Regions from separate parts of the Nostoc sp. DedVER02 genome, predicted to be linked through region 1. Evidence: predicted binding sites of a transcription regulator. Region 1 holds the regulator's gene; each other region holds the start of a gene.
The links. The regulator NtcA, encoded in region 1, controls nitrogen genes in cyanobacteria. The targets are predictions, from matches to a motif close to TNTGTANNNNNNNNTACANA.
Positions count from the first base shown of each region.

Region 2: the regulator NtcA is predicted to act here: its motif matches at 1,497-1,516, upstream of RMZ41_RS17980 (Glu/Leu/Phe/Val dehydrogenase).
Region 3: the regulator NtcA is predicted to act here: its motif matches at 1,757-1,776, upstream of RMZ41_RS26820 (DUF2605 domain-containing protein).
Region 4: the regulator NtcA is predicted to act here: its motif matches at 1,705-1,724, upstream of rpe (ribulose-phosphate 3-epimerase).

Region 1 is NZ_JAVRCP020000050.1:33,032-36,224, reverse strand. Features, by position in the region: gene RMZ41_RS28895 (DUF3084 domain-containing protein) at 35-1,525, opposite strand; gene ntcA (global nitrogen regulator NtcA) at 1,694-2,365, opposite strand; gene fabI (enoyl-ACP reductase FabI) at 2,746-3,193, shown strand, end outside.
Region 2 is NZ_JAVRCP020000016.1:161,961-165,153, reverse strand. Features, by position in the region: gene RMZ41_RS17990 (peptidylprolyl isomerase) at 1-157, shown strand, start outside; gene RMZ41_RS17985 (beta-ketoacyl-ACP synthase) at 217-1,374, shown strand; gene RMZ41_RS17980 (Glu/Leu/Phe/Val dehydrogenase) at 1,601-2,890, shown strand; gene RMZ41_RS17975 (Gfo/Idh/MocA family oxidoreductase) at 3,003-3,193, opposite strand, start outside.
Region 3 is NZ_JAVRCP020000040.1:43,089-46,281, forward strand. Features, by position in the region: partial or broken gene RMZ41_RS26810 (amylo-alpha-1,6-glucosidase) at 198-509, shown strand; gene RMZ41_RS26815 (DUF2973 domain-containing protein) at 706-1,035, opposite strand; gene RMZ41_RS26820 (DUF2605 domain-containing protein) at 1,331-1,651, opposite strand; gene thrS (threonine--tRNA ligase) at 2,253-3,193, shown strand, end outside.
Region 4 is NZ_JAVRCP020000002.1:204,948-208,140, reverse strand. Features, by position in the region: gene RMZ41_RS04825 (S8 family serine peptidase) at 1-1,596, opposite strand; gene rpe (ribulose-phosphate 3-epimerase) at 1,751-2,458, shown strand.

The DNA.
Region 1 (3,193 bases):
TTAAATCTTACTAACAACAGTGTGCAAATACTTTTTAAGTACTAAAAATAATTTGTCCGTTGACTATTGCCACTAATTTTACTCTCAATGGCCCGGCTGTGTAAGTGTCTTCTGCTGCGATCGCTTTAATCTCTAAGGGTTGATTGTACTGTCTTAATTGGGCGACAAAGCGCAGAAAAGTTCCCTCTACTTGGACATCTTCGACAATTCCGGCGTTACGGGCCCGAAATTGGGAAGCAGAAATTAGTATTTCTAGCCGTTGCTGTAACTGATAGGATGTCATGGTTTTGGAATCAGCACTAGTTGTAGCTAGCACTGCACCTCCCGAAAAAACCAATTGATTTCGGGCTGTATCAGCAAAAAACTCTATCTGCTTCTCTCCCCTGACGTAATTACCAGCTGAGAAAATTCTTACCACGTATTCTTGACCATCGCTAATCTGCTTGCTCAATTGGTCAATCCTATCTTCAGTCACACGCAGTAGCTCTACATTGGCAGGATTCGCCCCAGGCTCACTTAATCCGAGGTTGGCGTTGCGGTTGGCCTCTTGTAAAAGTTGTACCACTGCCTGACGAGCAGCAGCCGGTTGGTTAACACGAATTACAGCAGCAGACAGAACTTGACCGCGAATTAAGGCCAGTTTACCTAGACGTAGATCGCGGTAGGACTGATAATATTTTTCTAGCCTTGCAACTTCGAGTTCTAGTTGCTCTTGTTGCGCTTCTAATTCTTTGAGGCGCGATTCCCGTTTGGCAATCACTTGCTCTCGTGCTGCAACTTCTACATTCCGCTTTTGAATCAATTGATCGAGTTGGCCAATTTTGCGATCGCGCACTTCTATGGCTTCTTGACGGTTAGCGAGTTCGCGATCGCGTTTTTCAATCGCTGTTTTGGCTTCGTCAATGGCTTTTTTCGCTTCAGCGTAGAGTCGTTGTCGTTCTGTCTTCAATAGTTCAACTGCCGCCTGTAGCTCTTTTCTCTGAGTGGAAACGCTTTGCAACTCATTTATAGCCTTTTGGTACTGAGTTACAACTTGTCCTAGCTGGCCTTGAGTGCGTTGCAGTTGAGTTTGAGTTTGGGCTTGTTGACTAATGGTGCGGTTCAACTGAGCTTGTGTTTGGAGTTGTTTGGTATTCGCCGCTTGCAAAGATTGATTAATTGCCTGCAAGTCTTGTTGTGCTTTTGCTTGGGCAATTCTGGCTTGATTTAGCTCGCCTTCTACCTGGCTTTTCTGAGTTTCTGCGGTCTTTAACTGTTCCCGCTTCTGTCTGAGGTCTGTTTGAATATCTTCTAATTCAAAAACTCCCTTTCGCAAGCCTTCGTCGGCAGCGAATAAAATTCCTAATGTTGATGCTGAAATCAAACCGCCCGTAAAAATAGTTACCACGACAGCAGTATTTTTCGGACGAAGGTTAAAAAGTGAGAGGCGAGCTTTGCCAACTCGTGTGCCGATGCGATCGCCCACGGTGGCAATTACGCCTCCCAGAATTAAAATTGCTGCGATGAGGATGTATCCGGTGGTCATCTTTAGCTACCGAAATCCTTCCAGATACAGCCTACTACTTTTAAGCATTGTCTGGAAAGAAATGGAAATTGGCAATAGCTGAAATTACTCAATTTTAGATTTACCTCTAGCTATTAGTGTCATCTTTCAAAATAAAACACGCGCCGATTCCCCTTTCTTCCATTGATTTTATGTGAATTGCCTACTTAAGGTAACAGGTTTATGCACAGTAATCTTCTTTTTGTGGATAGAAATCATCTTTTTCTCACGCAAATCCCCTAGTAGCCTAGTAACGGTAACACGGGTTGAACCAATTGCTTCTGCGATCGCCTGATGAGATAACTTCAGATCGATAGTGATCCCATCAGCACAAGGAACGCCAAAATCCCGACAAAGAATTAACAAAAAACTCACCAACCTGGAACCCATATCTCGGTGAGCGAGAGTTTCAATCATCATCTCTGTTTGTAAAATGCGCGAAGACAGACCCCGCAGCATTAACATTGATAATTCTGGATTTTCCTTGAGTGCTTGCTCCACTTGTTCAATTGGGGCTGACAGTAATTCCACAGGCGTAAATGCAACCGAATGGTAAAACCTATCCGACTTATTTCCTGTCAGCAATGACAAAACACCAAAAACACTATTTTCCCGAAGCAATGCTACTGTTATTTCCTCTCCTGCCTCGTACACCCTAGAAAGTTTAACAGCACCTTTCAAAAGAAAATAAACTCGTTCGGCAGGATCGCCAGGAAAAAAGATCGTTTTATTGCGTTCAAACGTTTCCACAACTGGCGGAAACGCCCCGGTCGCCATCTGACGAAATACATTTGCTAGGGCTTTATCTTGTGTCACGATCATCTCCCTTCCCCTACCCAATGCCGGAAAAACAAAAACTAATTACCTAAGAATACACCCGAAAAATGAATAAAGCACCGTCAACCTTTCTGTACTTTCCTATACTCAAACAAATCACTTCATAACTGTTTGTTTATAATGATACATAATTGTTGATCCTTTCAGCTACTACTTGTTGATAAGTAGTTCCAATAGCTGTATTAAAAAGGGTTTTTTAAAGAACAAATAAAGATATCTTGAGAAAATCTTTAGGAAAAATCAAGAATTTTGTCACAGCAAACACCCTTCTCAATATTCATTTTTGCAAATCCTGTATAAAACAAAGACAAAACGTGCCTCAGATTCTAGTATGCTCCTAATGATCGATCGCATTAACAATTTCTATGCTGAATCTGACTGGAAAAAATGCTCTTGTTACAGGTATTGCCAATAACCGCTCGATCGCCTGGGGCATCGCCCAACAGCTGCATAAAGCCGGAGCAAACCTGGGTATTACCTATCTGCCAGATGAACGCGGCAAGATGGAGAAAAAAGTCGCGGAGTTGGTAGAACCCCTCAACCCAAGCTTATTTCTTCCCTGTAATGTCCAAGATGAGGAACAGATTCAATCTACCTTTGAGACAATCCGCGAGCAATGGGGGAAGTTAGACATCCTCATCCATTGTTTGGCTTTTGCCAGCAAAGACGATTTGAGTGGAGATTTTAGCCAAACCTCTCGTTCTGGCTTCAACACTGCCTTAGAAATCAGTACCTACTCGCTGGTGCAGTTAAGTGGTGCAGCTAAACCTTTGATGACAGAGGGAGGAAGTATCGTCACCTTGACATATTTAG
Region 2 (3,193 bases), on a different contig from region 1:
TGCTTTGGCGGATCTAGCCTTTTTGGATGGTAACTACGCCGTGTTTGGCAATGTCACTCAAGGCTTTGATGTAGTAAACAAGATTCAGCAAGGCGATCGCATTGACTCTGCTAGAGTCACCCAAGGGGCTGAAAATCTAAAAGCACCAGCGCAGTAAGACAAAATGAAGAATCTAATGTTTGAATAACAAAAGATTGCTCACTTCCAAAATTTAAATTGGTTAAAGTTTGTGTTACTGGTATTGGTTTAATTTCCGCTTTGGGTGGAAATCTAAAAGATAGTTGGCAAAATTTGCTAGCAGGTAAATCTGGAATTAGGTTACATCAACCATTTCCAGAACTGAAACCACTTCCTCTAGGTTTGATTTCTCAACAACCATCTGAGTTGACAATGTTAACTCAAATGGTTGTTAATTCTGCTTTACAAGATGCTGGGTTAGTTCCACCTTTAGCAGATTGTGCTGTAGTTATTGGATCGAGTCGCTCTTATCAAGCATCTTGGGAGAGGCTAGCGCGACAAATGTCTGAAGAAGCGGCAAATTTACCTGTTTCTTCTTTAGGAAATTGGCTAGATATACTACCTCATATCAATGCGATCGCAGCCGCGCGACAAATCGGTGCATCTGGAATAGTTTTAGCACCGATGTCAGCTTGTGCAACTGGAATTTGGTCTATTGCCCAAGCAGCTTTACTGATACAAACTGGGCAATGTCAACGAGCGATCGCAGGTGCAGTAGAAGCACCAATTACACCCTTAACTTTAGCTGGGTTTCAGCAGATGGGTGCTTTGGCAAAAACTGGGGCTTATCCTTTTGATTTACACCGCGAAGGCTTAGTGTTAGGCGAAGGCGCAGCTGTATTTGTCTTAGAATCCGCAGAGTTGGCAAAACAGCGTCAAGCAAAAGTGTATGGTGAAATTCTCGGTTTCAGCTTAACTAACGACGCATATCATAGTAATTCACCGGAACCTGAAGGGAAAAGTGCGATCGCAGCTATCAAACAATGTCTAGAACGTAGTTGTTTATCACCAAGCGATATCGATTACATTCATGCTCATGGTACAGCAACCCAGCTAAATGACCAGATGGAGAGTATGGTAATCCAGCATTTATTTCCTCAAGGTGTAGCAATTAGTTCTACTAAAGGAAGCACAGGCCATACACTCGGAGCATCTGGAGCATTAGGCGTAGCTTTTTCTCTCATGGCATTAAAGCATCAAATATTACCGCCTTGTGTAGGATTGCAGCAGCCAGAATTTGATTTAGATATTGTTACAGCAGCACACCTCAGTAAACTTAACCAAGTCTTATGTTTAAGTTTTGGCTTTGGCGGACAGAATGTTGCGATCGCCTTAGCTAAATACAGCTTTGCATAAGTTTGTAACTAATTCTTTGCGTAACTCTGCGCTTCCCTCTGCGCCCCTACCCTGCGGGAAGGCGAAGCGCCTATGCGTTTAAAAAATAACTCTTTGCTCTTTAGCAGAACGTCAAAAATAAAACTGTAACAAAAAATACAAAATTTTTATTTTTTCAAAAAAAAGGATAAGCTAGTTACAGAATGATATCCGGTTCGTAAAGATACCGTGATTAGGAGAAAGTTTTATGATTTCAAAATCACCACTACCGCTAGAACCTGCTTCTCCGGCACATATATGTCCTTTTGACCAAGCCTGTAGCTACTTAGAAGCAGCAGCTAAAGAATTAAATTTAAATCAGGGTTTGCTGGAAATTCTCAGCCATCCGCGTAAAGTTGTCACAGTTTCCATTCCCGTGAAACTAGATGACGGTGAAATACAGGTTCTTGCTGGACACAGGGTACAGCACTCCGATGTTTTAGGCCCCTACAAAGGCGGAATTCGTTTTCATCCGGCTGTGACATTGCGCGAAGTATCGGCTTTAGCAATGCTGATGACCTGGAAATGTGCATTGTTAGGTATTCCTTATGGTGGTGGGAAGGGTGGCATTCCCATAGATCCAAAACGGTACAGTGTTGGCGAATTAGAGCGAATCAGTCGCCGTTATATCAGCGAATTAATTAAAGATATTGGCCCTTCCGTAGATATTCCTGCGCCAGACATGGGGACTTCTGCCCGTGAAATGGCTTGGATGATGGACACTTACTCTGTAAATGTTGGTCATGCTGTACCAGGTGTTGTGACTGGGAAACCACTTTCCATTGGTGGTTCGCTGGGGCGAGAAATGGCAACTGGACGCGGCACAATGATTATTGTACGTGAGGCGCTAGCAGATCGAGGTAAATCTTTAGTAGGAGTGCGAGTAGCCATTCAGGGTTTTGGTAATGTCGGTGGTGCCGCAGCTGAATTACTACATCAAGCAGGCGCAAAAATTATCGCTGTTTCAACAGGCGCTGGCGGAATATTTTCCGAAGCTGGTCTTGATATTCCCGCGTTGAAAATCTACGCTGCTGAAAATGGTAAGAGTATTATGGGTTTCCCAGAATCTGTACCAATTAGCAATGCAGATTTATTAACTTTACCCTGCGATGTCTTAATACCAGCAGCTTTAGAAAACCAGATTACAGAAGAAAATGTGAATCAGGTGCAAGCGCAAATTGTTGCAGAAGCAGCTAACGGGCCGGTTACTCTTGAGGCTAACTTGGCCTTAGAAGCGCGGGGTGTGACAGTGCTACCGGATATCTTGGCGAATGCTGGCGGTGTGGTAGTCAGTTATTTAGAGTGGGTGCAGGGTCTTTCCTACGTATTTTGGGATGAAGAGCGCGTTAACCGTGAAATGGAACATTTAATGGTACAAGCCTACCAGCGAGTGATTCAACAGTCCAAAAAACGGCAAATTTCTTTAAGATTAGCAGCTTACACTTTAGGGGTGGGTAGAGTTGCCCAAGCGCTGATTGATAGAGGTCTTTATCCTTAGATTTAGGAATATGTAGCGATTTGGTAAAGTACAGATGATCTTAAGGGCACAGCACTGCTGTGCCCCGTACCTGTGTACTTAATTTACTTGAAAAACGCTGTAGATTGCGCCCCTACTCACCAGAAGGTGAAGCAGCATGGATTAAGTCTGGCTTCTTCTCAGCAGGAGGAAGTTCAATAGCTTGAGCCGAAGTAGGGCGTTGATGCCTGGCGCTAGTTTGTATCTGCACAGGTTTACCCGTCTCAATTGATTGGTAAAGAGCTTGAATGATAGAAACATCAATTAAACCTTCTGTTCCAGATG
Region 3 (3,193 bases), on a different contig from region 1:
TTTTCGCATTTTTGCTGAGTATAGTATATATTTATATTTTGTTTGGATACTGAGAAAGTTCAACAACTAATTCAGCTGGGTTACCTTGGTTTTCTCCTCTATTTGAGCGGGATTAGCTGATTACGGCTTCCCAAACTTGATGTTAAACTCGCAAATCTCCAAATAAACCCTGGTATTGCTAGCGACATGTCAAACTACTCTTCTGCGGCTACAAACGAAATGGCGATAATGCCCCTGTACAGTATCCTGTTGCTTGCACTCCCCAAGCTTGGGCTACTGGTAGTGTCTTTTAACTACTGCAAATGATGGTTAACTTGGTGCCTGATGCTCAAAATAACTGCTTGCGAATAATTGACTCTGCTTTGCCAGAATCGATTATTCGTCTATCATTTCATAATTTGCGAGTCGGCCCCACCATCCTTGATTTAGAATTTGAGCCTTCTGAGACTACCACTGCTTGCCGTGTTGCGAAAAAACGGGGCAATTTGCGGGTAGTTATTGCAGCATAGAAAGATTGGGGAGGGGGAACGATCTACTCCCTATTTTATGATTGATGCGATCGCTCGACGGCATAATGTCAAAATTGAGCCGTTGCTTCAAATTCAAGGATGGTAATAAATTTATGCTAAAAAAATTGAGGATGTAAAAACAACAATTATTCACATCCAAAAAGACGCGATTAATCGCGTCTCTACTTTATATTTATTATGCTTCTTCAGAATTTTCACTCTTACGTCCTGGAGACGCTTCGTAAAGTGCATCAAGATGTTGACGAGCATCTTCAACGTTAATAGAACGCATTACCAAAAGTGGCTCTTTAATCAAATTGCCTGCGTTATCTAATAACTCTGGATGGGGTACAAATTGTTTTTTTGATGAATAATAACCGTTGTTGCCTTGATTATTTATTGGTGAGGAATTCGTTGGATAAGTTCGCTCCCGATCAAAACTGAACATGATCAGGTTACGAATTAGGTTGCCAACAGCCATAAATGCAAGGATTGTAAAAGCAATAATGTAAAGTAGGTGTAACATTTGATTTTCCTCCAGAACAGCAATTTTTAAAACTTTATTTTGTAACGCTTTGTTTCACCGATACTGTAAGTCACAGTTAGGACGAGTATCTGACGCACTTTTGCGCGCTTACATTTATATGAAGCTATTTGTCAACCGTTATTTCACTTACGGTAGCATAGGATACATTATTTTGTTAATCCAGATAATGTTAAGACATTATTAAGCTTTTTGTACTATCTCTTTAATGACTGATTTAATATCGTGTTGTTAGACATTGCTAAATAGTCTACGGAAATTTAATAGATACTCCCGTCTAATTAGACTCACGCCCTTGACGAAAGCGCATTGCAACATTCCAGCATTCTGTTACTAATTGATGCCAAGGCATTAATGTTGCCATATCAATCCCGACTTTTTTATCGGTAGCAGCAAATAGCATTTTTGCCGTACTTAGTTCTTCTTGCGCTTGTTTAACACGTAAGAGCAAATCAGATTGTTCTTGGTCACTCATAAATGATAGCTGCTCAGTTTCGAGTAAATGGCGCGATCGCGTAAACCAATGCTGAAAATCTTCTAGCAGGGGTTCTAAAACCGTTTTCAGCAACTCAGTCCCTGGTAAATTTGAGTCTGACATAAATGATAGGGATATTTCCAACTTTCTTACTAATATTAACGTTATTTACGTTTCTTAACATTATTTTTATTTATTACAATCTTATTTTTTCAAAAAACATAAATATTTGTAACAAATAACACAGAATTTATTATAAAGTCTTGCTACAGGGTTTGTACAGTTCCTTTGGAGAGGCATCTATATATATCGGATGGGAGGTAGCGGGAATTGGGAATTGGGAATTGGGCATTGGGAATTAGTTCTTTCTCCCCCTGCTTCCCTATGCCCCTTGTGGGTGGAGTTTTTCATAAGATAATTTAGCGATGTCTACGACGGGCTACGCCTACGCCTGGAATGATGAATTTCCTACTCAGCTAACTTAGGACTTACGCACAACTATACAGCGTAGGGGCAATTCATGAATTGCTCCTACCAGAGAATAAGGGTTTTGGTTATTTTTTGTGTAAGTCACATAACTGATTAAATTTATTTTGGTGAGAAATTAATTCGGTAGTTGAAGATAAAGCTAAACTGGCAAAAACCAAAGTCGTTATAGTTGAGTAAGCCTACAGATTTAGATAAATCACCTTTTGTAATCACCTCGCCAACGGTTCAGCAGCCAATGTCGCCAAATTCATCAAATCAATCACAACAGTCAGAACAAGTTGAAAAAATGTATTTACCGCGTACCAGCGAATCGGAGAACTTAAAAAAGATTCGCCACACTGCTTCCCATGTAATGGCAATGGCGGTACAAAAGCTGTTTCCCAAGGCGCAAGTTACAATCGGCCCTTGGATAGAAAACGGTTTTTATTATGACTTCGACAGTCCAGAACCATTTAGCGAAAACGATCTCAAAGCCATTAAGAAAGAGATGGCGAAAATTATCAATCGTAAATTGCCAGTAATTCGGGAAGAAGTCAGCCGCGAAGAAGCCGCACGCCGGATTCAGGAAATTAAGGAACCTTACAAGCTAGAAATTCTGGGAGATATCAAAAACGAACCAATCACCATTTACCACCTGGGGAATGAATGGTGGGATTTGTGTGCGGGGCCTCATCTGGAAAATATCAGTGAACTAAACCCGAAAGCAATTGAATTAGAAAGTGTTGCGGGCGCTTATTGGCGTGGAGATGAAACTAAAGCCCAATTACAACGCATTTACGCCACCGCTTGGGAAAGTCCAGAACAACTTGCTGAATACAAGCGACGCAAAGAAGAAGCGCTACGGCGAGATCACCGGAAACTGGGTAAGGAACTGGGATTATTTGTATTCTCTGATTTAGTGGGGCCGGGTTTGCCTTTGTGGACACCCAAAGGCACTCTGTTACGGAGTACTTTAGAAGATTTCCTCAAGCAAGAACAGGTAAAACGGGGTTATTTATCTGTAGTAACACCTCATATTGCCAGAGTAGATTTATTTAAAACCTCTGGACATTGGCAAAAATATAAAGAAGACATGTTCCCCTTAATGGCAGACGATCAAGAAGCTGCTGCACAGGAACAAGGCTTCGTCATGAAGCCGATGAACTGCCCCTTCCACATCCAAATATATAAGAGTGA
Region 4 (3,193 bases), on a different contig from region 1:
TTAATTTATAGGTACACTCCACCAAGCTAAACTGTAGGGTTGAGTCGCTTCATTTATCTTTTGACGAAACTGGACACGGATTTTGTAATTGCCATTAGCAGGAACGGGGCAGAAAATATGTTCTATACTATCAATTTGGCTAATTGAGGAGCAAACAGCACCAGCATTTGAATTTTGAGCATCAGCTTTTACTAAGTATAGGTCGAGATTATTTAAACCGCGATCGCGGAAATTTTCGCCCACATCATATTGCTGGTTTTTATTTTTATCGTTGAGTTCCACTAATCGATCCCAACTCAGGGTGACAGCAACAAAACTTCCCTGTTTTAAAGGTTTAGCTAATGCATAGTCAATAGACGCTCCCACATTAACTTGGCGATAATCCCAACCAATAGCCGGAACCGTAGCTGATGGCTGCCATTGACCAGCACTAAATTGCTGATAAGCGCGAAATGCATTTAAATGACCCGCTCCCATTTGAGCATCCAAAGGAATTTTTGGATCTTTATAAGCATCAGAATCTAGCCAGCTTTGATTTTGTTTATCAATTAGCGTCCGGCTCATTCCCAAGCGTAAGCCATCACCGCTATCTTGGATTTTGTCTGCTGAATTCAGCAATATGGCTTTCATTACTTCATGATGCCGAGAATCGATGCTCCAGTTGGGTTGTTTTGTCCGTATTTGTCGGTCAGAAAATTCTTGTAATAGAGCGACAGTAGCCGTAACTTGAGGCGCAGCAAAACTAGTACCTGTAACCTTGTTCAATTTGCCATCTGGATTGAGCAAAGGAATATTATTCCCAGGAGCGACTAAATTGATAGCGCGACGGCCACCAATATCAAATTCCCTCCCAGCTAGTCTTCCACTCACTCCTTGGTTAGCACCCGCCAGATTAGCCACATCTACTTTGTTAAAAACTCCCCCTCGGCGGGATGAAAAAGCCACGTTCACTCCGTTAAAATTATCTGTAGGAATAGGAATACCGCCTTTACCTTGATTGCCTGCGATCGCATACAAAACATCATGAACCCGGCTAGACCAGTCAACACATAAAGTTAGTAAAGCATTGCCGTCTAAAATAGCCTCTGGTCTAGGGTCGCGGCTCAGAGGTTCACCAAAACTAAAATTAATCGCACGGACATCGCCACCATTTTGTAGCGCTATGTGCTGGGCGGATAAACACTCTTCTGGCTGACCCATGCTTTTAGTAGAACCCACGGCAGACGAATACAATCTTGCTCCTGGAGCAATTCCTGGCAAAGCTTTGTCTTGACTTACCATCACACCAGCAACATTGTAGGCGTGAGGGTCAACACCGCTATTAGACTTAGCTGGCCCATTGCGTAAGAATACTCCCGCTAAAGATATGGCGCGATTTTTAGACACCGCTTTATCCCACCCAAACATTCCCGGACGACCAATTTCCACTTGACCAATAGCAATCTTACGACCGATTAAATTATAAGGAGCTTGGTGTAGCTTCAGAGCATCAATACCGTTAGTTCCCAAAGCAGATTCTAAAGCCGAAGCAATTACCGGCGCACTCAGACAAGAAGCACTTAATCCCCAAATTATCCAGGTTAGTTTTTTAGTCATTTGTTATTTGTCATTTGTCATTTGTCATTGGTCAAGAGTTATTATTCTCTCTCTGCTCTCTACTCGTGCAAAAAGACTGGGATCAAAGTTATGAGTCTTGCTCAATGTTTTGTTACAATGCTTACAGACGAGGACGCTTAAAAACCCACTAGCCATGACCCAAAACCTATCTCAAAAGCCCATTGTAATTTCTCCATCTATCCTATCAGCCGATTTTAGCCGTCTGGGTGATGAAATTCGCGCTGTAGACGCGGCCGGAGCAGATTGGATTCATGTTGATGTAATGGATGGTCGTTTTGTACCTAATATTACGATAGGCCCTCTGATTGTGGAGGCGATTCGTCCGGTTACAACCAAGCCTCTGGATGTCCACTTGATGATTGTGGAACCAGAAAAGTATGTAGAAGGATTTGCTAAGGCGGGTGCTGATATTATCTCCGTACACTGCGAACATAATGCTTCTCCGCATCTACACCGTACCTTGGGGCAAATTAAAGAGCTTGGTAAGAAAGCTGGAGTTGTACTTAATCCTGGTAGCCCTCTAGAGCTAATTGAATACGTTCTAGATTTATGCGATTTAGTACTAATTATGAGCGTCAACCCTGGTTTTGGTGGTCAAAGCTTTATCCCTGGTGTGTTACCCAAAATCCGCAAGCTGCGTCAAATGTGTGACGAACGCGGTCTTGACCCTTGGATTGAAGTGGATGGAGGACTGAAGGCAAATAATACCTGGCAAGTTTTAGAAGCGGGAGCTAATGCAATTGTCGCTGGTTCAGCTGTATTTAACGCTAAGGATTATGCTGAGGCTATTACATCAATTCGCAACAGCAAGCGTCCCGCCCCAGAATTAGCAAAAGTTTAATTCATTTTTAGATTAACCATTTTAAAAAATAGGGTGAGCAATTAGCGCACCCTATTTTTATTTGCATATAAAAAAACTGGAAATTCAAAACTTAAAGAACTTCCAGTTTTTACTAAATAAATTAAAAATTTAGAAAGCAGAGGTAATCCAAGTTGGGAGGACTAGGATTACAATAATCGAAAGAGAAGCGTATTACCTATTAGTTCTACCAGCCACGACAACGATTTAACCGTAACTTTTCTGTTTCCGCTCCTATTATTGGTGTTAAGCGTTTGCTTTAGTTAATAAAGCAACACCAACCACAGGATAGAAAGTTTTATAAGCTTTACTTACATCGTCTGCAGTCGATGAAAGGTGTGTAAAATCTGGATTGGGGGAATCCACCTCCCCAAATTTACTTTGCTCAGACTTCCTCAGAAAAAGAACCACCGATAGTAACGGTTGCTTAGTTGGTCTTGGTATAGGAGTTATTTACTCCATGAAATCCTGACTAGTTTTGTAATCATTTTGATTTATTTCATAGTCAGAACTAATCATTGATTTTAGTTTTTTAATTAACTTACTTGTCGGTAATCACCTCTATTTAAGTTAATGTTGTAGTTGTTATTAGTTTACCAATTTCGTCAGTATTTATTTGCCATTTTGCCAGATTTTTTTAAATATAAAATTAATGACTCCTATAGAAAACCTACCATGCTATAAATTTTAAATTAGCATGGCAGGCTTTCAGATATT